DNA from 4 places in the Clostridium sp. genome. Region 4 is predicted to be linked to each of the others. Evidence: a T-box and tRNA genes for the amino acid it is inferred to sense, from the RefSeq annotation. Region 4 holds a T-box; the other regions hold tRNA genes.
The links. A T-box is a leader RNA that pairs with one kind of tRNA and senses whether it is charged. The one in region 4 lies ahead of LKE46_RS00815 (valine--tRNA ligase), so its partner is inferred to be a tRNA-Val.
Positions count from the first base shown of each region.

Region 1: it encodes a tRNA-Val, which carries the amino acid that the T-box ahead of LKE46_RS00815 (valine--tRNA ligase) is inferred to sense. The anticodon was not compared.
Region 2: it encodes a tRNA-Val, which carries the amino acid that the T-box ahead of LKE46_RS00815 (valine--tRNA ligase) is inferred to sense. The anticodon was not compared.
Region 3: it encodes a tRNA-Val, which carries the amino acid that the T-box ahead of LKE46_RS00815 (valine--tRNA ligase) is inferred to sense. The anticodon was not compared.

Region 1 is NZ_JAKVOI010000001.1:3,063,064-3,068,952, reverse strand. It holds gene LKE46_RS15200 (DnaD domain protein) at 1-89, shown strand, start outside; gene LKE46_RS15195 (ATP-binding protein) at 82-1,065, shown strand; gene anfO (Fe-only nitrogenase accessory protein AnfO) at 1,093-1,728, opposite strand; tRNA gene LKE46_RS15185 (tRNA-Thr) at 1,893-1,968, opposite strand; tRNA gene LKE46_RS15180 (tRNA-Asp) at 1,973-2,049, opposite strand; tRNA gene LKE46_RS15175 (tRNA-Val) at 2,065-2,140, opposite strand; tRNA gene LKE46_RS15170 (tRNA-Glu) at 2,149-2,223, opposite strand; tRNA gene LKE46_RS15165 (tRNA-Asp) at 2,263-2,339, opposite strand; tRNA gene LKE46_RS15160 (tRNA-Val) at 2,355-2,430, opposite strand; tRNA gene LKE46_RS15155 (tRNA-Glu) at 2,439-2,513, opposite strand; gene LKE46_RS15150 (pyruvate, water dikinase regulatory protein) at 2,627-3,442, opposite strand; gene LKE46_RS15145 (NAD(P)/FAD-dependent oxidoreductase) at 3,572-4,804, shown strand; gene LKE46_RS15140 (acyl-[acyl-carrier-protein] thioesterase) at 4,817-5,563, opposite strand; gene LKE46_RS15135 (adenylosuccinate synthase) at 5,681-5,889, opposite strand, start outside.
Region 2 is NZ_JAKVOI010000001.1:2,945,256-2,951,144, reverse strand. It holds gene LKE46_RS14500 (ABC1 kinase family protein) at 1-890, opposite strand, end outside; gene LKE46_RS14495 (phasin family protein) at 924-1,223, opposite strand; tRNA gene LKE46_RS14490 (tRNA-Arg) at 1,324-1,400, shown strand; gene LKE46_RS14485 (nucleoside deaminase) at 1,551-1,991, shown strand; tRNA gene LKE46_RS14480 (tRNA-Ser) at 2,076-2,164, shown strand; tRNA gene LKE46_RS14475 (tRNA-Val) at 2,209-2,285, shown strand; gene LKE46_RS14470 (helix-turn-helix transcriptional regulator) at 2,589-3,503, shown strand; gene LKE46_RS14465 (nuclear transport factor 2 family protein) at 3,597-4,295, shown strand; gene LKE46_RS14460 (nitroreductase family protein) at 4,301-4,825, shown strand; gene LKE46_RS14455 (ABC-ATPase domain-containing protein) at 5,698-5,889, opposite strand, start outside.
Region 3 is NZ_JAKVOI010000001.1:2,766,223-2,772,111, forward strand. It holds gene LKE46_RS13550 (hypothetical protein) at 1-187, opposite strand, end outside; gene recD2 (SF1B family DNA helicase RecD2) at 144-2,405, opposite strand; gene metK (methionine adenosyltransferase) at 2,489-3,664, opposite strand; SAM riboswitch class I at 3,737-3,836, opposite strand; tRNA gene LKE46_RS13565 (tRNA-Tyr) at 3,881-3,965, opposite strand; tRNA gene LKE46_RS13570 (tRNA-Thr) at 3,973-4,048, opposite strand; tRNA gene LKE46_RS13575 (tRNA-Val) at 4,067-4,142, opposite strand; tRNA gene LKE46_RS13580 (tRNA-Tyr) at 4,148-4,232, opposite strand; tRNA gene LKE46_RS13585 (tRNA-Thr) at 4,240-4,315, opposite strand; gene yyaC (spore protease YyaC) at 4,598-5,143, shown strand; gene LKE46_RS13595 (rod shape-determining protein) at 5,145-5,889, opposite strand, start outside.
Region 4 is NZ_JAKVOI010000001.1:130,154-136,042, reverse strand. It holds gene LKE46_RS00825 (amino acid permease) at 1-85, opposite strand, end outside; gene LKE46_RS00820 (bifunctional folylpolyglutamate synthase/dihydrofolate synthase) at 117-1,463, opposite strand; gene LKE46_RS00815 (valine--tRNA ligase) at 1,480-4,131, opposite strand; T-box leader at 4,194-4,416, opposite strand; gene LKE46_RS00810 (ABC transporter substrate-binding protein) at 4,478-5,497, opposite strand; gene LKE46_RS00805 (2-hydroxyacyl-CoA dehydratase) at 5,594-5,889, opposite strand, start outside.

The DNA of each region.
Region 1 (5,889 bases), 2.9 Mb from region 4:
AAAACAGTACTTTTAATAACTTCAAACAGAGAAGCTACGACTTCAAAGACCTGGAAAAGAAATTGTTAGGATGGGATAATAATGATTAAAGGTTATCATTCTGCTATTATGAATATATATGAAAGTATAAGGAGTGAAGAAAAAAAACTTCTGGACAACAGGAGAAGGGAAATACAGGAAAATTTGCCGGAAATCCTGGATATAGAGAGACAGATAGGTTTATATTCAATCAAATTATCTACACAACTTGTAAACACTCCCGAGAGCAGCCAATTTCACTTAAAGCAGATGAGAGAAAAAATTACAGAGCTGCGAATAAAAAAATCTGAATTGTTGGTTGCAAACAACTATCCTATGGACTATCTAGAAATCCACTATAGATGTCCAAAGTGTAAAGACACTGGTTTTATAGGTACTAAAAAATGCACGTGCTACAATCAAAAATTAGTAAATCTATACTACAAAAACTCTCATCTGACAAATATGCTGCAAAAAAACAACTTTGAAAATTATAATCCGGAATTATTCTCTTCTGATAAAAGCTTTGGAGAACATATAAGTCCAAGAAAAAACATGGAAAATATCGCCTCCAAATGCTGGAACTTTATTGAAAACTTTAATATTTCAAAAGAAAATCTGTTCTTTTATGGAACTGCCGGAACTGGAAAAAGCTTTATGTCAAATTGTATAGCAAAAGAACTGCTGGATAAAGGCTGTCTAGTTGTATATAGGACTGCAGAAACCTTGATCCAGGATCTAAGAGATATACGATTTGGAAACAACAGAGATCTTAAGGATCTCATCTTAGATTGTGATCTTCTGATAATAGATGATCTCGGGTCAGAACAAATAACTGATTTCTCTAAAACTGAGTTATTTAACATATTGAATATCAGATTATTGAATGAAAAAAAAATACTTATATCTACAAATTGCGACCTAGAAGAAATATTAAAGATATATTCTGAAAGAATTTCTTCAAGACTTCTTGGGAACTTTACTCTATGTAAATTTTTTGGTGAAGATATACGAATAAAGCAGAATATACAGGGAAGGAAGCTCTAGAATTACTTTCTGCCCTGTATATATTCTCTATTTTTCATGTGTTACGATAACTTTAAATTTATTCACACCATTCTGTTGTACATCTAACTTTAATTTAAATCTATTGAGCTCTCTTTGCATCCATCCTGGGATGTGGCTGCAGTTTATGGTCAACTCGGAAAAATCCTTCTTTTCAAAAAACGGTATTAATACTTTTTTAGTAGTAATGTTGGAGTTGCTATTTTGTATTTCGATAAAATCTACAAAATACTTTCCGCCGCCACCATTTTCAACAATATAATGCATTTCATCATTTTTACTTTTAAAGGATCTTTCTATTAACTTTTTTTCCTCCTCTTCTTCTTTTTCAATTACATAATCCAAAAACTCATAAGGTTTTCCACTTATTTCCCATGAATTGATTCCGGACCTTTCAAGAATGTTGTAAGGTATCCCTGCGATTTCGGTTGCCACAAAAATTTTACAGTTTCCAAGTGATTCAATCATTTTATCAATTCTTCGTCTGATTAAGTTTATATCAGATGTACTATCAATCTGATATACTATTCTATTCTTTATTTTCCAGGCATCATTTTCCATTATATATACATTCACAAATGAAGGTTCTAAAAATGATGTTACTTTTCCTTCATTGTCCACCAATACCGCAATTTCCTTATTCATAGTTGTATTATTAAATTTATATTATAAATTTAATAAATATTTCACCCCATTCATAACTTTTTATTAAATTATAAGTGATATGCTTGATTATTTCAATATTTATTTTAAAACAACATAAAAAAATCACTTTATTTTAAAAAATGTTTTTAAAATAAAGTGACCTCTGGTGCTGGCAGTAGGCATCGAACCCACGACCTACTGATTACAAGTCAGTTGCTCTACCAGCTGAGCTATGCCAGCATATTGGCGACTTAGATGGGGATCGAACCCACGACCTCCGGCGTGACAGGCCGGCACTCTAACCAGCTGAGCTACTAAGCCATTATAATTGCTATGTGGTGGGCACAACAGGGCTCGAACCTGTGACCCTCTGCTTGTAAGGCAGATGCTCTCCCAGCTGAGCTATGCGCCCACATACAATGGTGACCCCTAGCAGACTTGAACTGCTGTTACCACCGTGAAAGGGTGGTGTCTTAACCACTTGACCAAGGGGCCCTTACTTAACACATCTATACTTCAAACATAAAATACAAATGGCGACTCAGATGGGGATCGAACCCACGACCTCCGGCGTGACAGGCCGGCACTCTAACCAGCTGAGCTACTGAGCCATTATAATTGCTATGTGGTGGGCACAACAGGGCTCGAACCTGTGACCCTCTGCTTGTAAGGCAGATGCTCTCCCAGCTGAGCTATGCGCCCACATACAATGGTGACCCCTAGCAGACTTGAACTGCTGTTACCACCGTGAAAGGGTGGTGTCTTAACCACTTGACCAAGGGGCCTTTACTGCCAAGCCTCTCTCGTGACCCGACATATCTTATAATACAAAATATTTTCTAAAGTGTCAACACTTTTTTTTATCATTTCCTTAAAATTTTGTATAAAGTACTCGAATTTAATAGGAATTTTCATCTGCATAGCCTATATAATCCATTATCATCAATGCAGTATCTTCGATTGCCCTTTTAGTTACATCTATTACTTTACAGTTTAATCTTTTTATAAGTTTATCGGAAAACTCCAGTTCCTGAAGTATCCTTTCTTCATCTGCATACTTTATACTTATAAAACACCTATGATAGCTGTCCAATCTGCGCTTTCGTATTTCTATAAGCTGTATTGGATCAATTGTAAGTGCTACTATCTTCTTCCGACTGACTTCAAACAACTCTTTTGGAATTGGGACTTCCGGCATAAGGGGTATATTTAAAGCTTTTATTCCTTTATTTGCAAGATACATGCAAAGAGGGGTCTTGGAAGTTCTGGAAAGTCCGATCAATATGACATCTGCATATTTTATACCTGCATTATTCTTGCTGTCATCATACTGGACTGCAAACTCCATTGCCTTGATTTTCTTGTAATATTTTGCATCTATTTGCCAGACAGCTCCCGGTCTATAGTCAGGTATTGTTTTTAAAATTCTCGCAGCCATGCTTATGCACGGTCCGAGTATATTGTTTATAGGTATACCGCTCTCAATGCATCTGCGGGTCAAAAACTCCCTTACATCTACCAGAACTATAGTAGATATTATGAGTATGCCGTCCTTGCTCTCTAAACCATCTATAAAATCATTCACATTTTCATAGCTTTTAACGTACGGTACTTTTTTAACCTGTACACTTTCAGAAAACTGACATGCAGCAGCTCTTGCCACCTGCTCGGCAGTTTCTCCAATAGAGTCTGACACAGCATATATTTTCAACAATATTATTCATCTCCTAAGTAAACAGTTAATTACATAATACCATATAACTCTTATGTTTTGAAAATTCCATTGATATATTTACTTATCAAACACATTAAAGTACAATATACTACGGAAGGAGTGTTCAATTTGTTTCATGAAATAATCATAGTCGGCGGCGGTGCTTCAGGATTGACAGCAGCAATTACTGCAAATGATATGGGGAAGGATGTCGCTGTATTGGAAGGCTCAGACAGGATCGGCAAAAAAATTCTGACTACCGGAAACGGCAGATGCAATATAACAAATAAAAATCTGTCCATGAATAACTATCACAGCCTCAATAACTGCTTTTTCAGGCATGTACTTGATGAATTCAATTACAGGGATACTATTGATTTCTTTAATTTACTCGGCCTTCCGCTAATTACATTGGATGACGGCAAAACATACCCGATGTCACTGCAGGCTTCTTCTGTACTGGATATATTCAGAATGGCCATTGAAGATAGAGAAATTCCCGTATACCTGAATTCCAAAGTTAAGTCAATAATTAAAGGAAAAGATATATTCAAAGTAATATGTGACAATCAAAATTTTGAATGTAATGGACTTATATTATGTACTGGAGGCAAATCTGCCGCCAATACCGGTTCAGACGGTTCTGGCTTTGTACTTTCACAAAAACTAGGCCACCATATAATAACTCCCGTGCCCTCTCTTGTACAGTTAAAATTGAAATACAATCACCTCAAAGCCCTGTCTGGAATAAAATTTGATGGTTCCTGCGAATTATCAATAGACAAAAAATCAGTGAGAAAAGACTATGGTGAAATACTCTTCACAGACTATGGAATATCAGGCCCCCCAATACTTCAAATAAGCGGTCTTGCTTCAAGAGGCCTATTGCAGGAAAAAAATATATCACTAAAAATAGACATGTTTCCTGACTTAACGGAAAATAAGCTGATATCTTTCTTTGAAAACCATTGGGGTATACTCGGGTACAGAAGTGTCTGCGATTCCCTTATAGGAATCATAAATAAAAGGATGATACCTGTCATCTTAAAGGAAGCACTGTTGGATAATATACATAAACCTGCATCAGATCTAACCTGGAAAGAAAAAAGCAGAATATATTCTCTGTTGAAATCGTGGACCTTTATCGTATATGACACCAATTCCTTTAAAAATTCTCAAGTAACATCCGGAGGAATAGATACTCTTGAAGTAAATCCTTTAACACTGGAATCAAATATAGTGAAGGATCTATATTTTGCAGGTGAAATTCTGGATGTGGACGGTGACTGCGGCGGATTCAATCTCCAATGGTGCTGGAGTTCTGGAGTCATATCTGCTAGAAATGCTGCAAGGAAATTGTAACTTCCAATGTAATTATTTTACCCACAATGTTTGGACAATACACAATTCATTTCCATCATTATCTGATATTTTGTGCAGTCCCAGGTATTTGCCATTTTGTTCTTCAATTTTTGTTGAAGACTTTATTTTCCCGCCATAAGTTGCTTCCTTTTTATAACTTATATTTATATTTTTTATTGAATAATTTTCTACAATATCCAAAGGCACTGTTTCTATTGCCCAATCAACATATTTCACATTATTCACATGCCTGTTCGTATCTATGTCACTGTATCTTACATCAAAGTATTTTTCAAAATCAAATTTGTCCGGCAGATTTACATTATCTATTACAAGAGGTTCATTGTCCTCTTTAGTAAGCCCATATATAGAATACATATCGCTGCTTATCCTTTTAACTCTTCTCTTGTCAATATCTATAAGCAACCATACCGAATTTGCCCTGCAGACTATATCTTGATTTTTATCAATAATTTCAAAAGTTCTGTAACCATAAAATTTTAGAAACGATCTTGCATAGGTTCTAACTTTTAACTTCTCACGAAAACTCGGATATCTATTCACATATATATCCCACTTGTAGATTACCCAGGCTACTCTGTGCTGCTCCATGTAATCCAGTCCTCCGCCCATATTCTGTGACTGCTCGGTAGCAACATCATCAAAATAATTCATGATGCTTGTTATAAGCAGCCTTTTTTTAAAATCTATTTCATAGTAGTTAACTTGAAATTCTTTTTCTTTATATGTTGTGTTCAAAGTTTCTACCTCCCCTAAATAAAATATAATAATAATTTTATCATGAAATTTTTATATATACAATTAAAGAAGCTTCCAGCTGAAATTTCATGCCAAAAACTTCTTTAAAATCGATCTCTATATTTCAGATATTTTTATAGTCTGATCTCTTCCAGGACCTACAGATATTATTGAAACCTTCGTATCTGTGAATTGTTCTATCTTTTTTATATATATCTTTGCATTTTCAGGGAGGGACGCATAATCTCTTGCATCTTTTATGGTCTCATCCCAACCGTCAAATTCCTCATATACAGGTTCACACTGTGCAAGATCCTCAAGGCTTG
Region 2 (5,889 bases), 2.8 Mb from region 4:
TTATTCAAACATGTTTTTAGGTAATTAGATAAATTGCCCATTATTCCAAAATCTAAAAAGCATATTTTATTTTCCTGTATCAATAAGTTGCCAGGGTGTGGGTCGGCATGGAAAAATCCATCTGTAAAAACTTGTTTAAAAAAAGAAGTAGCAAGTTTTTTCCCAAGATCATTTAAATCATAACCATCTCTATTCAGTAGTTCTATATTGTTTATTTTAAATCCATTAATTTTTTCCATGGTTATTACTTTATTTTTACATAAGTTTTCTACTAAATAAGGTACATGACAAAATGCAACATTGCTGTTTAATCGTTTGAATTTTATCATATTTTTTGCTTCCAGATTGAAATCAAGTTCCTGGCTTGTAGAAAATTTTAATTCATCAAGTGCTTCTTCTGGATCAATTATTGAATCTTCAAATCTGTTTTTAGTAAATTTTATTATCTTGTAGAGTATAGAAATATCAGTTTCCATTTTTTCTTTAATATTGGGCCTCTGAATTTTCACTATTACATGTCTGCCATCCTTTAAAATTGCGTTGTGAACTTGTGCAATAGATGCAGAAGCAAAAGGATGTTCATCAAATTTAAAAAAACATTCTTCTATATTTTTATTGAAGTCGCTGAAAAAAACATTGTTTATATCCTCAAATTTTTCAGGTGGCACATCATCTTGGAGTTTTGAGAGTTCGTTGATAAATTCTGAAGGTAGCATGTCAGGTCTTGAGCTAAGAATTTGGCCTATTTTTATAAAGGTTGGGCCAAGTTCTTCAAAGGCCATTCTTAAATTTTCAGGAGATTTTTTTCCCCTGGTGCTTACAAATTTGAATCCGTATTTTCCTAATACCTTCATAATTTCTTTAAAGCGTTTGGATGATTTTTCTTGCATTTTTTAAGATAATAACTAAAGTCCAACTGGACTTTAGTTATTATTTATTTTTTCCTCTATTTTTTTTAATCTCTCATCTATAGATGCTATGTCTTCCTTTGAAGCAAAATTTAAGTTGTTTAATATAGAAAGAAGTTCCTCTTTATTTAAAGGTTTTATCTGTTCTTTCTTTGCAGAAACATTTTTCTTCAATTCCTCAGATAGTTGCTTTCCCTCTTCTACAGTTATTTTCCCCTTTTTAACCATTTCCTCAATTAATTTTACTGCTTTTTCATAGGTATATGCTGCAGAACCAATACCAGCTAGGAACAGACTTTTTAATTCATTTAACATGGGTTAAATCCTCCTTTATTGTATTTAAAATAATAAAAATTTACAAAAAAATTGACAATGTTAATAATATATAATAGAATATTAGAGTAATAGCATCCATGCACTCGTAGCTCAGTAGGATAGAGCAGCGGTTTCCTAAACCGCGTGCCGGAGGTTCGACTCCTCTCGGGTGCACCACATAAAATTAACTACTGTACTCCTGTAAATTGACTTTGCAGGATTTTTTATGCAAAATTAATGTTCTCATAACCTAAGTTTAAATTAAAATGGTAGAAGTTTCAATATAATATATAGAAAGTTAACATTATAATAATATATGGAGATAAAATGGATTTTATGCAAGAAGCAATAAGGGAAGCTAATTGTGCATTTAAGTTGGGAGAAGTTCCTGTAGGTGCTGTTATAGTCAGAGATAATAAAATAATATCAAGAGCTCATAATCTTAAAGAGACATTAAAGGATGTTACCTGTCACGCTGAAATACTTGCCATAAAAGCTGCTTCTAAAAGAATAGGAAATTGGAGATTAAGTGGTTGCACCATGTACGTAACTTTAGAACCATGCCCAATGTGTGCAGGAGCTATAGTTCAATGCAGAATTAATAAACTTTATATAGGAACATTCAATCCGACTTGTGGATCTTGTGGATCTATTTTAAATTTGGTTCAAAATGATAGTATAAATAGTTTTGTAGATGTCAAATGGGTTTATAGTGAATGTTGCAGTGAGATTCTCGAAAAATTTTTTAAATCAAAGAGGATAAAATAATTAGTTTGATTTATCTACTTTTCTTCTGTATAATAAATAAGTAGTATTTTTGCAGAAATGTTAATTATGCAATAAATTAAATATGGAAGCGTATCGAAGTGGTCATAACGGGCCTGACTCGAAATCAGGTAGACGGCAACGTCTCGTGGGTTCGAATCCCACCGCTTCCGCCAGATGTAAAACAGTTCTGATTAATAAAAGATAAATTGATGTATTTGGAGGTATAGCTCAGCTGGTTAGAGTGTACGGTTCACATCCGTAAGGTCGAGGGTTCGAGCCCCCCTGTCTCCACCAAAAACAAACGTTAATATTGATACAATGTTGATGTGCAGAAAAGTTGAGTATTACTTGGCTTTTTCTCATTCTATATAAAATTTAGACCGTCTCGAAAGGCGGCTTTTTTGTTTTTTGAACCCATATTGTGATAAGATGCACAACCCCCTGTGGTAATACCTTACCTTTTGTGTAAAAGTTTAAGAAGCATCAAAAAAGCAGAAACTATTCTGGCTTATTCTGTAATTTTGAATAATATTGAATTTTATAACATGACATATTATTGTCAAGTTATAAAATCTATAATAATGCTGAGGTGATGATATGCAAATTAATAGGCTGTTTGAAATTGTATATATCCTGCTTGGGAAAAAAATAACTACTGCCAAAGAACTGGCTGAACGCTTTGAGGTATCCGTAAGAACAATTTATCGAGATATTGATACGCTGTCTTCAGCGGGAATACCCATTTATGCAAGTCAGGGAAAAGGTGGAGGCATATCGTTGCTCGATGATTATGTCCTTAATAAATCTGTCCTTTCGGAAATTGAGCAGGATGAGATACTATTTGCATTGCAGAGTTTAACCATAACACAGAATCCGGAAACAGACAGGGTGCTCTCAAAATTAAGCAGTCTGTTTAATAAAAGCAAAACCAATTGGATTGAGGTAGATCGATCGCCCTGGGGTAGTGATAAAAATAAAACATGTGAATTTACGATCCTCAAAAATGCCATCCTTAATCACCAGATCATTGAATTTAACTATTTTAATGCATCCGGGGAAAAAAGTCACAGGAAGGTTGAACCTGTAAAACTCCTTTTTAAGGTTCATGCATGGTATCTGCAAGGCTTCTGCCTATCCAAAAATGAATATAGAACTTTCAAAATCTCACGTATGTCCGATGTCCAGATAACGCAAGAGATTTTTGCAGATCGATTACTGGAAGAGTTGCCAGAAGATCAAAAGGAACAGAGAACCCAAAAGTGGATCGATGTACAATTGCAGATTTCTCCCCATGGAGCCTACCGGGTATTTGATGAATTTAATGAAAAGGAGATCACTAAAAATCAAGACGGATCTTTTACGATTGTGACCGCTTTGCCGGAAAGTAAGTGGCTGTTTAACTATATCCTTTCTTTTGGAGCTGATGTTGAAGTTCTGGCTCCACAGAATATACGCGAAATGATTCAGAATAAACTGGACGAAGTCATTTGGAAATATAAAAATAAAAAATGATAACTTGACCCGATGTCGTCATGTTATGGCCGGTATACTTGAAATATAGTGGTGGATAGCCCTATAAATCATGAAAACAGGAGAATGATGATCATGACAAACAATAAATTTCAATTACCAAAACCGATAGAGACACATTTTCAGGCGACAAACACGGGCGATTCTGTGACCTTCCTTTCAACCTTTGCCGAGGACGCTGTCGTCATAGATGAGGGGAGGGAATATCGAGGGAAAACCGCCATCAAAGAGTGGAGCGACCGCGATTATTTCGGCGACCATCTGATGCTGGAAGTCACGAATGCCGTTCAGGATGCAGAAGAGATCGTGGTCACTGCAAAATCAGACGGAGACTATGACAAGACCGGGCTGCCGGACCCGCTATATCTTGATTTTCACTTTACGGTGAAGGGGGATAAAGTCACGCGCCTGCGCATCGTTCTTTCCTCCAACGGCAGGTCAATCCCGTTGCCGCAACCGATTGCAGCCTTTTATCATGCCTCCGATGTTTATGACGACACACTGCTTGCAGGCTGCTTTGCAGCGGATGTCGTGTTGGTTGACGAGGCAAAGGAATATCATGGTCCCGAAGCCGTCAGTGGACATATTCTGGAGGCAAACAAGGGTGCTCAGGTCATGACTGAAATCACCGGCTGTGTGGAGAAAAACGGCGAAACGGTTGTCACCGCCACGCTTTCTGGCAGCTTCGAGGGCAGCCCAATTCCCCTGGATTTTCATTTTGCCCTCGAAAGCGGGAAAATCAAGGCGTTAAATATTGTATTGGCGGGTGAATAAGGTTGATGGAAACAGAGAGTTTCATACAGGTCGATCAGGACAAATGCACGCAATGCGAGCTCTGCGTAGAAGTCTGCCGGGGGACCCTTGACATGGGGGAACACGACCCGAAGGTCGTAGTCGCCGATTGGGCGGGGGAGGATCTGAAACACGGGGCCTTGGGAAAATCCCCGTGGGCGCAGAATATCGCCAATACTATCCGTTGCTACCGTGAAAACGGCGAGGATACCATTCTAAGGGACACGCCTTGCCTGACCATTTCCACGGCGGAAAAAAACAGGTTCGCTCTCGGGCGAGACAACACCCATTTTGCACTCACGTATGCTCAGCTTTACGCACCGACACTCGGACTTGGCACCTGCTGGTCAGGGTTGTTCGAATATTGCGCTGCAGCGGGATATGAACCACTTCTTGAACTTTTGAAGCTTCCGGAAAACAGAACTATCACGGGTACTTTTTTAGTAGGATATCCGATCTATACTTTTAAACGGTTGGTAGACAGAAATCCTCTGCAGATTACCTGGCAATAATGAAACAGCGTGAATGAGGATTATTTCTGCCTCATTCGGTCTGAGATATTCCTAATTTGTAGCGGTAAAGCTGCTGTAACCTATGCAATCGTTGTTTGAGGGGAAGCGATAAGGCTGGTGGAACGATTAAAAGATATTTATACGAGAGATTTTTTGTTGGACTTTGGTAGAAAAATTCAATCGGCATACCGCGCTTTTCATACGGCAGATTTTATCGCATCCGTAATGGATGAAACATGGGACAAACTGCCACTCAAGGGCTGCCGCACACTGATCCGGAATGTGAACACACAACTGGTAAGATATGACAACCCGTCGCCATTATCGGGCGATCATCGAATTGTGCTTTTGATAAGTGGACAGGAAGTCGCTAATACGATGATAAAAATCCGGACACCACAGAAAGAGAATTGAAACAAGTCATTTGACCACTTGTAAAGAGCGAATCGCTGGACAAGCAATATTAAAGAACGATAGGAAGGTCAAGGTAATCGCTTCAAAAAGTGCTTTGTAATCGACATAGTTGTAGAATACTCTTTATGGGATAGAAAAGCGGTGGCTGATGATTCAGTTCGTCGCCTTTATTTTCTAAAAATATAAACAATACCTTTCCGATTTCGGGTGCCTGCTGCAACCTATATAAACATAAGGAGGGCAATGGGCAAGCACCGGTTATTTAGCACCGGAAGGGGGTAACAAGTATGTCGACTCTCTCGGATGGAGAAAAGCGGCTTTGTGAAATGTTCGATAGCTACTGTAAATCAGTGCTGGACAACATCAGCAAGTACCTGCTACGCAAAATGATTATGATAAGAATTAAAAAATTTATTCTTAAGTTCCGAAGTCAAAGGTTAGTGTAAAATTATTGCAGGTTATTTAATATTGAGTTCTCTGTATCGATTTATCGCCCCATGGACTTCATATTTCCTTGGTAATGCCAGATTACCCGGACAATTCTGATATGGGAAAATGGATTCCATTCCGAAATCATCTATCTGTTTAAATAATTTATCTACAGCTTGGGAAATTGTTATCTTGTCATCCACTATTTTCTTTTCGAGAAA
Region 3 (5,889 bases), 2.6 Mb from region 4:
CCGTTATATATAGTACCTTCTTGTTTTCACAAATGTACTTTTCAATAATTTCAACAAATATTTCTGTAGAATTATATGGGATTGAGATAATATTCAAAAATCTCTTATTTCCTTTAGCCCATTTCATTATCATTTCAATTATTTTATTTTTCTCTTCCTGGAAACTCATCTTTTCCCAAAGTAACATCTTCTTCACTCTCCATTATATCCATTATTCTATTTTTTAATAACGAATATCTTTCAAAACTTCTATTATTATCTATCATAAATTTAAGTGCCTTCAAATCACCTACAAGAACAACCATCTGCTTTGCTCTTGTTATAGCTGTATACAATAAATTTCTATTCATAAAAAAATTTGATCCCATAAATACCGGCATTATAATTACTGGAAATTCACTTCCCTGACTTTTATGTATAGTTATTGCATATGCCAGCTCAATTTCATCTAAATATATATTATCATATATGACTCTCTTGTCATCATCAAATATTACAGTTATATTATTATTTTCATTATCTATATCTTCTATATATCCCACATCTCCATTGAATATGCCAAGTCCCTTCTCCTCTTTATCCGAAAGCAGTGTCCAATTCAGGGAATAGTCATTTTTTGTCTGCATGACTTTATCACCTACTCTAAAAATTGTATCTCTGAATTCCCTTTGTTTCCTATCAGAACTTTCAGGATTCAGGATATTTTGCAATTTTTTATTGAGATTTGACACTCCCAGAAGACCTTTTCTCATAGGAGAAACCACCTGGATATGATTCAATTTATTCCATGATTTATTGAATCTAGGCAGCCTGGTATTTACCAATTCAATTAAAGTATCCAATATCTTATTTGGATCCGTGCATTCTATAAAATAGAAATCCCTATCTTTCTTGTTTATAAACGGCATTTCACCAGAATTTATTCTATGTGCATTTACTATTATCATGCTCTCTTTTGACTGCCTGAATATTTCCTTTAATCTTATTACTTTAATACATTTACTGTCTATGAAATCCCTAAGTACATTACCCGGTCCCACCGAAGGAAGTTGATCTGAATCTCCTACTATTATAATTCGCGTTCCAATGGATATTGCCTTCAGCAGGTTATTCATAAGCATTATATCTATCATGGAAGCTTCATCTATTATAACTACATCACATTCCAAGGGCGTTTCTTCACTTTTTGAAAAGAACAATGCCTCTTCATCACGAGGTACCCCCATTTCAAGAAGTCTATGTATGGTTTTTGATTCTCTTCCTGTAGATTCAGACATTCTCTTTGCAGCCCTTCCTGTAGGTGCTGCCATAAGGACTTTCATATTTAATTTTTCAAATATATCAGCTATACAATTTATTATCGTAGTTTTTCCTGTACCAGGACCTCCCGTTATTATCTCTACTCCATTTTGAAATGCGCCCCTTATTGCATCTTTTTGGGATTCGGCAAATTGTATATTATTCAAGGCTTCAAAATTTGTAATCTCTTTTTCTATATCTATATTTATTTCATCATACTTATTGAATTGAAGATACAAAATTTTTTTTGTTACACTAAGTTCACAGTAATAGTAGGTAGGTAAAAATACACAGATTTCATCTTTTGATTTTTCCAGCTTAAGTTTTCCTTTAAGCGAACTATCATATATATTCTCCTCTATTTCCTCCCTTGTTACATTAAGTACACCCTCCGATTCCTCTACAAGCTTTTTAAGCGGCATATATGTATTCCCAAAATTACAGAACCTGCTTACTATATATTTTATTCCACTTTGTATCCTGAAAGGCGAATTAGCTTCTATTCCGAGACTTCTTGCTATCCTGTCTGCAATTTTAAATCCTATTCCAGATATCTCATCTGTAAGAACATATGGATTTTCTTTTACCGTCTTTATGGAGTCCGCACCAAATCTTTTATGTATTTTCACACACTGATTCGCACTTATTCCATAGGTCTGCAAGAATATCATTATATTCCTGACCTCACTTTGTTTTGAATAGGATTCACATATAAGATTTATTTTTTTTTCTCCTATTCCTTCTATTTCTCTCAATCTTTCAATATGATTATCCATTATATCCAGAGTCTTATCTCCAAATTTATCGACTATCTTTTTTGCAGTAACAGGTCCTATACCAGATATAGCTCCAGATGACAGATATCTTTCAATACCAACTTTAGTATCTGGTATTATTTCTTCGGAATATTTGATTTTAAACTGCTGTCCAAAATGCGGATGGGTTACCCATTCTCCCATAAATTTCAAATTCTGTCCTTCCATAATAAAAGGTACATTCCCGACTATAGTCACAACACCGCTTTTGTTTTTTAATTTGGCAACCACATATCCATTATCTTCATTCTGGAATACTATATCATCTATAATACCTTGTATTTCCTGCATAAAATCTCCCTACTTTTAAAAATTATATCAATAAGTCAATTATAACACATTAGGCACGCATCATTTTAGATGCGTGCCCACTGTTATAAATATTTTTTTATTTCATCCACCTTATTCAACTTTTCCCACGGCACATCTATATCTGTCCTTCCAAAATGCCCATATGCCGCTACTTGTCTATATATAGGTCTTCTCAAATTCAAATTTCTTATTATTGCTCCTGGTCTTAGATCAAATACTTTATTTACTATATCAACTATGTCGTCTTCTGAAATCTTTCCGGTACCAAAGGTATCTACTTCTATGGATACCGGTTTAGCAACACCTATAGCATAGGCCAGCTGTATTTCCAGTTTGTCGGCCAGCCCTGATGCTACAAGGTTTTTTGCAACCCACCTTGCTGCATAAGCAGCTGATCTGTCAACCTTGGTTGGATCTTTTCCGGAAAATGCACCTCCGCCGTGTCTTCCATAACCACCATAAGTATCAACTATTATTTTTCTTCCTGTAAGTCCTGAATCACCCTGTGGACCCCCGACTACAAATCTACCTGTAGGATTTATAAAATACCTTGTATTATCATCTAAAAATTTGGATGGTATTGTTGGTTTTATAACATTTTCTATTATATCCCTGCTTATCTGTTCCTGACTTACATGTGGATCATGCTGTGATGATACAACTACAGTATCTATCCTTACCGGTTTGTCATTTTCATATTCCACCGTAACTTGTGTTTTTCCATCCGGTCTTAAATAAGAAAGGGTCCCATCTTTTCTAACGGCTGTCAGCCTTTTTGCAAGTTTGTGTGCCATACTTATTGGAAGCGGCATATATTCCGGAGTTTCATTTGTAGCAAAGCCAAACATCATTCCTTGATCTCCCGCACCTATAGCATCTTCCTTGTCCATTGTACCGGATTTAGCTTCAAAAGCCTCATTTACTCCCATAGCTATATCTGATGACTGCTCATCTATTGAGGATATTACTGAACAAGTATCGCAGTCAAAGCCGTACTTTGCCCTTGTATAGCCTATTTCCTTCACAGTTTTTCTAACTATTTTAGGAATGTCTACATAACATTTAGTTGATATTTCACCCATAACTAAAACCATTCCTGTTGTAGTTATAGTTTCACAAGCTACCCTTCCTTCAGGATCCTGTGCCATTATTGCATCAAGTATAGCATCTGAAATTTGATCACACATTTTATCTGGATGCCCTTCTGTAACCGACTCAGAAGTAAACAACTTTTTCATCTTTTTCCCCTCCATCTACATAAAAATAAAAAACCTCTTTTATAAAAAAGAGGTTAATAAGCATTATCAACTCTCTTATCTCGCAGGAATAACTGCAGGAATTGGCACCTTAGCATATTTACTGGTTGCCGGGTTTCACAGGGCCCTTTCCCTCCACCTCTCTTGATAAGAGTTTTAAATTATAAAATAAAAAACACTTTCTATAGTGTTTTTTTATGGTGGAGGAAGATGGATTCGAACCATCGAAGTCAATGACAACAGATTTACAGTCTGCCCCCTTTAGCCACTCGGGAATTCCTCCATTTTTATGGTGCTGGCAGTAGGCATCGAACCCACGACCTACTGATTACAAGTCAGTTGCTCTACCATCTGAGCTATGCCAGCCTATTCAATATTTTAATATGGTGGGCACAACAGGGCTCGAACCTGTGACCCTCTGCTTGTAAGGCAGATGCTCTCCCAGCTGAGCTATGCGCCCTAAATTGGTGGAGGAAGATGGATTCGAACCATCGAAGTCAATGACAACAGATTTACAGTCTGCCCCCTTTAGCCACTCGGGAATTCCTCCATTTTTATGGTGCTGGCAATAGGCATCGAACCCACGACCTACTGATTACAAGTCAGTTGCTCTACCATCTGAGCTATGCCAGCTTACTATGTAACTTGTCATCAGTTAACACACGCATTGACCTATGTTAGTATATCGTTTAGGCACTCCTTTTTCAAATTTCATTTTTGGTGTATTCCCGCATTTAAATTGATTTAACTCAACATTCCTTTATGTTTCTCAATAAATCACATTTTCACAATTTATATTTGCCACATTGTCTATTCTAATTTTTTATGCTGCCTCATATAAATTATATATGATGTTTTAAACGGCTACATATTCACATTTTATGCAACAAAACACAATTTGAAGAGGTGAAAATTTTGAATAAAGTAAAGGTTAACTATAAAACTCCTATGGCATATTATAAATTAGCAAGTTCTCTACGAAATTATATTGATAGAAACACAATCATAGTTTGTATTGGTACTGACAGATATATAGGTGACTGCCTCGGACCTCTGGTAGGCACATTGCTCAAATATAAACATTTCCCTCTTCCTGTATATGGTACAATACAGGAACCAATACATGCCCTAAATATTGACATGAAACTAAAGCATATTACATCTCAACATAAGGAATGCAACATAATAGGCATAGACGCTTGCCTCGGAGATATCAATAATATAGGCGAAATACAAGTAAGAGATTTTCCAATTCATCCAGGAAAAGGAGTAGGAAAATCCCTGCCAAATGTAGGAGAAACTTCAGTAATTGGCATAGTGGATTCAAATACAGGTAAAAATATCTTCAGCAGTTCAAATAATATAAGATTAAATTTAATTCTCTCTATGTCAGAAGTGATACTTAACTCCCTAATTCATGCATATTATCTGTATCTCAATGACAATATTGAAAATATATAACTTAATCAACCAGAGTTATATCATCTCCGCTAAAAGTAAGCTCCATCTTATCCAGATATGTGAGAACCTTGCCAGTTCCAAGAGCTACACAGGATACTGCATCATCTGCTACATACACGGGTACACTCGTAACCTGCTGTATTAAACTATTTAATCCATGTAAAAGTGATCCTCCTCCGGTCATGATGATTCCCTTATCTGCAATATCAGCAGCTAACTCCGGAGGGGTTTTTTCAAGCACTGCATGGGTTGTATCAGCTATGGCATTTATCGTATCTTTCAGTGCTTCTCTCATTTCATCAGATGAAACCGATATATTTTTAGGGAGACCCGTAATTAAATCTCGTCCTCTTATATCCATCCCCATATCATCATCTGATTTAAATGCCGAGCCTATATTTATCTTCAGCTCTTCTGCCGTTCTCTCACCTATCATTAACTTGTGCTGTTTTCTTATATATTTAATTATTGCCTCATCAAATTTATCTCCTGCTACCTTAATAGAGGATCTCACCACAATTCCTCCCAGAGAAATAACGGCTATATCCGTAGTTCCACCGCCTATATCAATTACCATATTTCCCTCAGGTTTTGTTATATCAATACCAGCACCTATTGCTGCCGCCAAAGGTTCTTCAATTAAAAATACCTTTTTTGCACCTGCATTCTGTGCCGCATCAATTACAGCTCTTTTTTCAACTTCCGTAGCTTCACAGGGCACGCAAATTACAACCCTTGGTGTAGTC
Region 4 (5,889 bases):
CCGCCGCTTTCAAATTTTTACTCAGATCTGTTTTTTGAATACTATACTGCAATTGTTCCAGTGATTTTTTCCTAAAAAGATTCATAATAAAGCCACCTTTGATGTTTTTGCCATTTCTATATTTTTTTATTGGTATTAATCTGTTTTCTCATGCCTCCTATCATATAAAGAGAACCGGCTATGACAACTATGTCATCTTCACCTGCACAGGACATGGCTTTCACATAGGCAGAATAATAATCTTCAAATGCTTCACAATTTTTATTATATTTAAATACAACCTTTTTAAGTTCTTCCGCACTTTCCGCCCTGTCACTATCAGGAGTGACACATAATACATTTTTAGCCATAGGCACTATTTCCCTCACCATATCGTCAACCTGTTTGTCCGCCAATATTCCAAGTATCAGGACCATGTTCTCATATTTAAAATAAGTTTGTATACTCTTTTTAAGAATTTCTATACCGTCTATATTGTGTGCGCCATCCATAACCACAAGAGGCTTGTTGTTCATCACTTCAAGTCTGCCTATCCAGTTTACTTCAGACAGTGCCAGAACCAATTTTTCCATTGTAATATTTACACCCATTCTCATAAGTTCTTCTGCAGCAAATATAGCGACAACACAATTCAGTATCTGATGAGTACCCAGCAGTGATAATTTTATACTGTACACTTTCCCGTCGGCCATAAGAGCATTCAGATCCTGACAATAGTTTCTGCTGTTTTTGTCTATTTTCCCCTTCTGTACCAGTTTGACAGAATTGCATGGTACTTTCACAAGCCTACATTTTTTTTCAAAGCATATGTTCTCTATCACTTTTTCTGCAATTTTTTTCTGGGGATACAGAATTACGGGAATACCTTTTTTTATTATTCCCGCTTTTTCATAAGCTATCTTGTCAAGAGTATCTCCAAGAATCTTCATGTGGTCATAACTTATGGATGCAATTACGCTCAAAATCGTGCCTCCACCGGTTCCCACATCAAAGGGAGGTATTGCATTGGTTGCATCCAGTCTTCCGCCAAGTCCGACTTCCACTACGGCAAAATCAACCTTTTTCCTGTCAAAATAGTGGAACATGACACAGGTCTCTATCTCAAATTCCGTGGGATTGTCATATCCAAGTTCCAATACCTTGTCAACAGCTTTTGATACTTCTGTAACTGACAGTGCAAGATCATCCCTGGATATGTTGTTTCCGTTTATCTGTATTCTCTCTTCAAAAACTTCCAGATGTGGAGATGTATACATTCCAACTCTATAACCGGATGTACTCAATATTTTACTGATCATTGCTGTTATTGAGCCCTTGCCATTTGTACCTGCTACATGTATGCACTTTATCCTCTCCTGTGGATTTCCAAGCAATTCAAGTAATTTTTCAACCCTTTCCAACCCGAGATTGCTTCCGAATCTGGCCGTACTCTCTATATAATTCAGCGCTTCCATATAATTCATACTCTTTCACACCTAACTAATTCAAACTATCTATTCGCTCTGAAACAGTTTTAAACATCTCTCTGTACTTTTCACCCTTGGCTCTTTCTCCCTCTACTACTTTCTCAGGTGCCTTGGATACAAATTTTTCATTTTTGAGCTTCTTTTCAACTCTTTCTATTTCGCCCATAAGTCTTGTTTTCTCTTTGTTCAGCCTTTCCAATTCCTTATCCCGGTCTACAAGATCAAAGAGTGGAATGAATATCTGGGCTCCTTTTGTAACTGTAGAAACTGCATTTTCAGGTACTTCATTTTCATCTTCAAGAAATTGAACTTCAGAAGCAGAAGCAAGTTTCTTGAAATAATCTTCTCCACATTGAAAGGCTCCTATTGCTTTATCTTCAGTTATATGCAGAAGTACCTTTGCTTTTCTTGAAACAGGGACATTCATATCTGTTCTTAAATTTCTTACAGCCTTAATCGCTTCTATAATATAGTCCATATTCCGTTCAGCTTCCATATCCTTTAATTTTTCATCATAATCAGGCCATTTGGATATACATATGGACTCATATTCCCTGTTATAGAGATGAGTATATATTTCTTCAGTTATAAACGGCATTATTGGATGTAAAAGCTGCAGACTTACAGTCAGCACCCTGTTCAATACATTATAGGCCACACCTTTTGCTTCTTCATTGTCACCGTACATAACCGGCTTTACAAGTTCTATATACCAGTCACAGAATTCTCCCCAGATGAAGTCATATATCTTCTGCGATGCTATCCCAAGTTCGAATTTCTCTATATTTTCAGTAACTTCCCCTACAAGTGTATTCAATTTGGACAATACCCATCTATCTGCTTCAGTATAATTTTTGCACTCTGAATATTTTTTCATAAGATCTTCATCCATATTCATCAGCACAAATCTGGATGCATTCCATATCTTATTTGCAAAATTTCGGGAAGCCTCCACCCTTTCAGGATAGTACCTTATATCATTTCCAGGGGAATTTCCCGTAATGAGCGTAAACCTGAGTGCATCTGCCCCATATTCATCTATTACATCTATAGGATCAACACCATTTCCGAGAGATTTCGACATCTTTCTTCCATCAGAATCTCTGACAATTCCATGTATGAGTACATTCTGAAATGGAATATCATCCATACAGTAAAGTCCCGAGAAAACCATTCTTGCCACCCAGAAAAATATTATATCATAGCCTGTAACCAGCGTACTTGTTGGATAATAGTATTTAAGATCATCGGTATTGTCAGGCCATCCAAGCGTTGAAAACGGCCATAGTGCAGAACTGAACCAGGTATCCAGCACATCCTTATCCTGTTCCAGATTACTAGAACCGCATTTCGTACATTTTTCAGGCTCATCCATGGATACAATAACCTCACCACAGTCCTTGCAGTACCACACCGGTATCCTATGACCCCACCAGAGCTGCCTCGATATACACCAGTCCTGTATGTTTTCCATCCAGTTGAAATATATCTTTTCAAACCTTTTAGGTACGAATTTTATCTTTCCCTGTCTAACTGCATCAACTGCCGGCTTTGCCAGTGACTTCATCTTTACAAACCACTGCTTTGAAAGCATAGGTTCAACAGTAGTGCCGCACCTGTCATGACATCCTACATTATGTACATGTTCTTGTATTTTTACCAGAAAACCCTGCTGCTTCAAATCCTCTATTACCAGTTTTCTTGCTTCATACCTGTCCAACCCGTCGTATTTGGTTCCAGGCAGCTTTATTGTTCCATCCTCATTCATTATTATTATCTCAGGAAGGTCATGTCTCTTTCCAACCTGATAATCGTTAGGATCATGTGCAGGTGTTATTTTGACAGCACCTGTTCCAAATTCCATGTCGACATAATCATCTTCAACTATTGGAATCTCTCTATTTATTATTGGCAATATGGCTTTTTTCCCTACTAGATCCTTGTATCTTTCATCTTTGGGATTTACAGCTATTGCAGTATCACCAAACATTGTCTCCGGCCTTGTAGTAGCTATTTCCAGATATCTGTCACTTCCTACTATGGGATATTTTATATGCCAGAAATGACCTTCCTGCTCTTCATACTCTATTTCAGCATCGGACAGTGCCGTCTGACATTTTGGACACCAGTTTATTATCCTGTTGCCCTGGTATATAAGTCCATCATCATATAACTTCACAAAAAATTTTCTGACTGCTTTGTTGAGTCCTGAATCCATGGTAAATCTTTCTCTTGTAAAATCTACAGAACTGCCAAGCTTTTTTATTTGATTGGCAATTCTTGCCCTGTATTCATGAGTCCAATCCCATGTTTTTTCCAAAAATGCTTCTCTTCCTATTTGATCCTTCTTGATACCATCCTTTAAAAGTTCTTTTTCAACCTTTACTTCTGTAGCTATACTTGCATGATCCTCGCCGGGCACCCATAATGCACTATAACCCTGCATTCTTTTAGTTCTTATCAGTATATCCTGTATTGTGTCATCCAGTGCATGGCCCAAATGAAGCTTGCCAGTTATATTTGGAGGGGGTATGACTATAGTATATGGTTTTTTATGGTCATCCGGCTGCGGACTGAAGTATCCCTTTTCCTGCCAGTTGTCATAAATTCTCTTTTCAAATTGTTTTGGATTATAAGTTGTTGATATCTCTTTTTTCTCTGACATAAAAATCCTCCTTATTTATTTGTAATATTCCTTTTCTTTTAAAAATAAAAAGTCCTCATCCAATAAAGGACGAAGACTCGCGTTACCACCTTTTTTTCTGCAGCATACAAACCTATAATGCAGACTCTTAAATAATTAACGGAAACAACCGTCTTTATCTACTTGCATTCAATAAAGAAACTCCAAAGCTACCTTCGAAATAATATAGTATGGAAAATCTCTCAACTAATAATTTTCCTCTCTTTATACCGTGTTATTTCTACTACTCTTCTTCACAGTCAGTACTGTAATTCAATTTATACATTATAATTATAACGTTAATTGAAGAACTGTCAAGAATTTTTTATCATTTTACAGCTTCCTTTGCAAAGGAATTGTCAACTATTTTTTCAAAAGGAGGTCTCTGTGGTATTAAACTGGATTTATATGACTGTATTATATCCATTAATCTATCTAAGTTTTCCTGTTTGATTTCCGGTGTCAGTGCATATGCATTTATACTTCTATAATTTTTGACCACAGATTCGAGTATTCCTTCATCAGTACCAGGGAAAAATGATTTTATAGATTCTGCAACTTCCTTGTCACTGTGTTTTTGAACCCATACCTGACCTTCATATATGGCTTTGGTAAATTTCTTTATAACATCAGGATTTTGTGAAATATAGGATTTGGTTGCAAAGTAACAGGTATATGGAAGGCTTCCCGATGCTCCTCCTACCGAGGCAACTATATATCCATTTTTATCTTTCTCAAGCATACTTGCAGTAGGTTCGAAAAGTGCAACATAGTCTCCCGTACCCGACTTAAAGGCACCTGATGTTGCAGTATATGCAAGATTCGTTATAATATTCACATCTTTTCCAGGTTCAACTTTATTTTTTCTAAGTGCATACTCAAGCGCCATTTCCGGTACTCCCCCTGGCCTTCCACCTATTATGTTCTTTCCCTTCAAATCCTGCCATTTAAAATTTTTCTCATCTTTTCTGCTTACCATAAAAGAACCGTCGGTTGTAGTCATCTGTGCAAATAATATAGGATAATCCTCTCTCTTTTGATTATAGATGTATATTACCTGTTCAGGACCACAGAATCCTATGTCGGCGTTTTTACTCAACACAGTCTGCATTGTCTTGTCTGCTCCCTGTCCTGTAGTAATATCTATCTCAAGCCCCTGCTTTTTGAACATGCCTTCATTTATAGCTGCATACATAGGTGCATAGAATACGGATCTTGCAACCTCGTTCAACCTTACCTTTTTAAGGCTTTTATCTCCATTCTTGCTGCTTCCGCATCCTGAAAAAATTGAAGCTGCCATTACAAAGCTGAACAGAAGTGCCAAAATACTTATTTTATGTTTTTTCATACTTGTCCCCCATATAATTTTTATACTAGTCCATAGTATGAAATAAAAAATGATTTTGTGAAAAACTATTTTTCACAAAATCATTTCCATTAATCATTATTTATTTATATCATCCGCAAATGCAGGTTTGCCCATAAACTCACTGCTTTCAGCTTCAAAGGCTTCCTGATCTTTAAGTGACTTGAAGGCAACGGAGAGCATAAGCTTCAACCTGTTCAGCTGGTTGACCTCACTTGCACCGGGATCATAATCAATGGCAGCTATATTGCTTCCATGATATTTCCTCTTCAATTCCTTTATCATTCCCTTGCCCGTCACATGATTCGGGAGACATGCAAAAGGCTGCATACATACTATATTCCTGGTGCCGCTTTTTATAAGCTCTATCATCT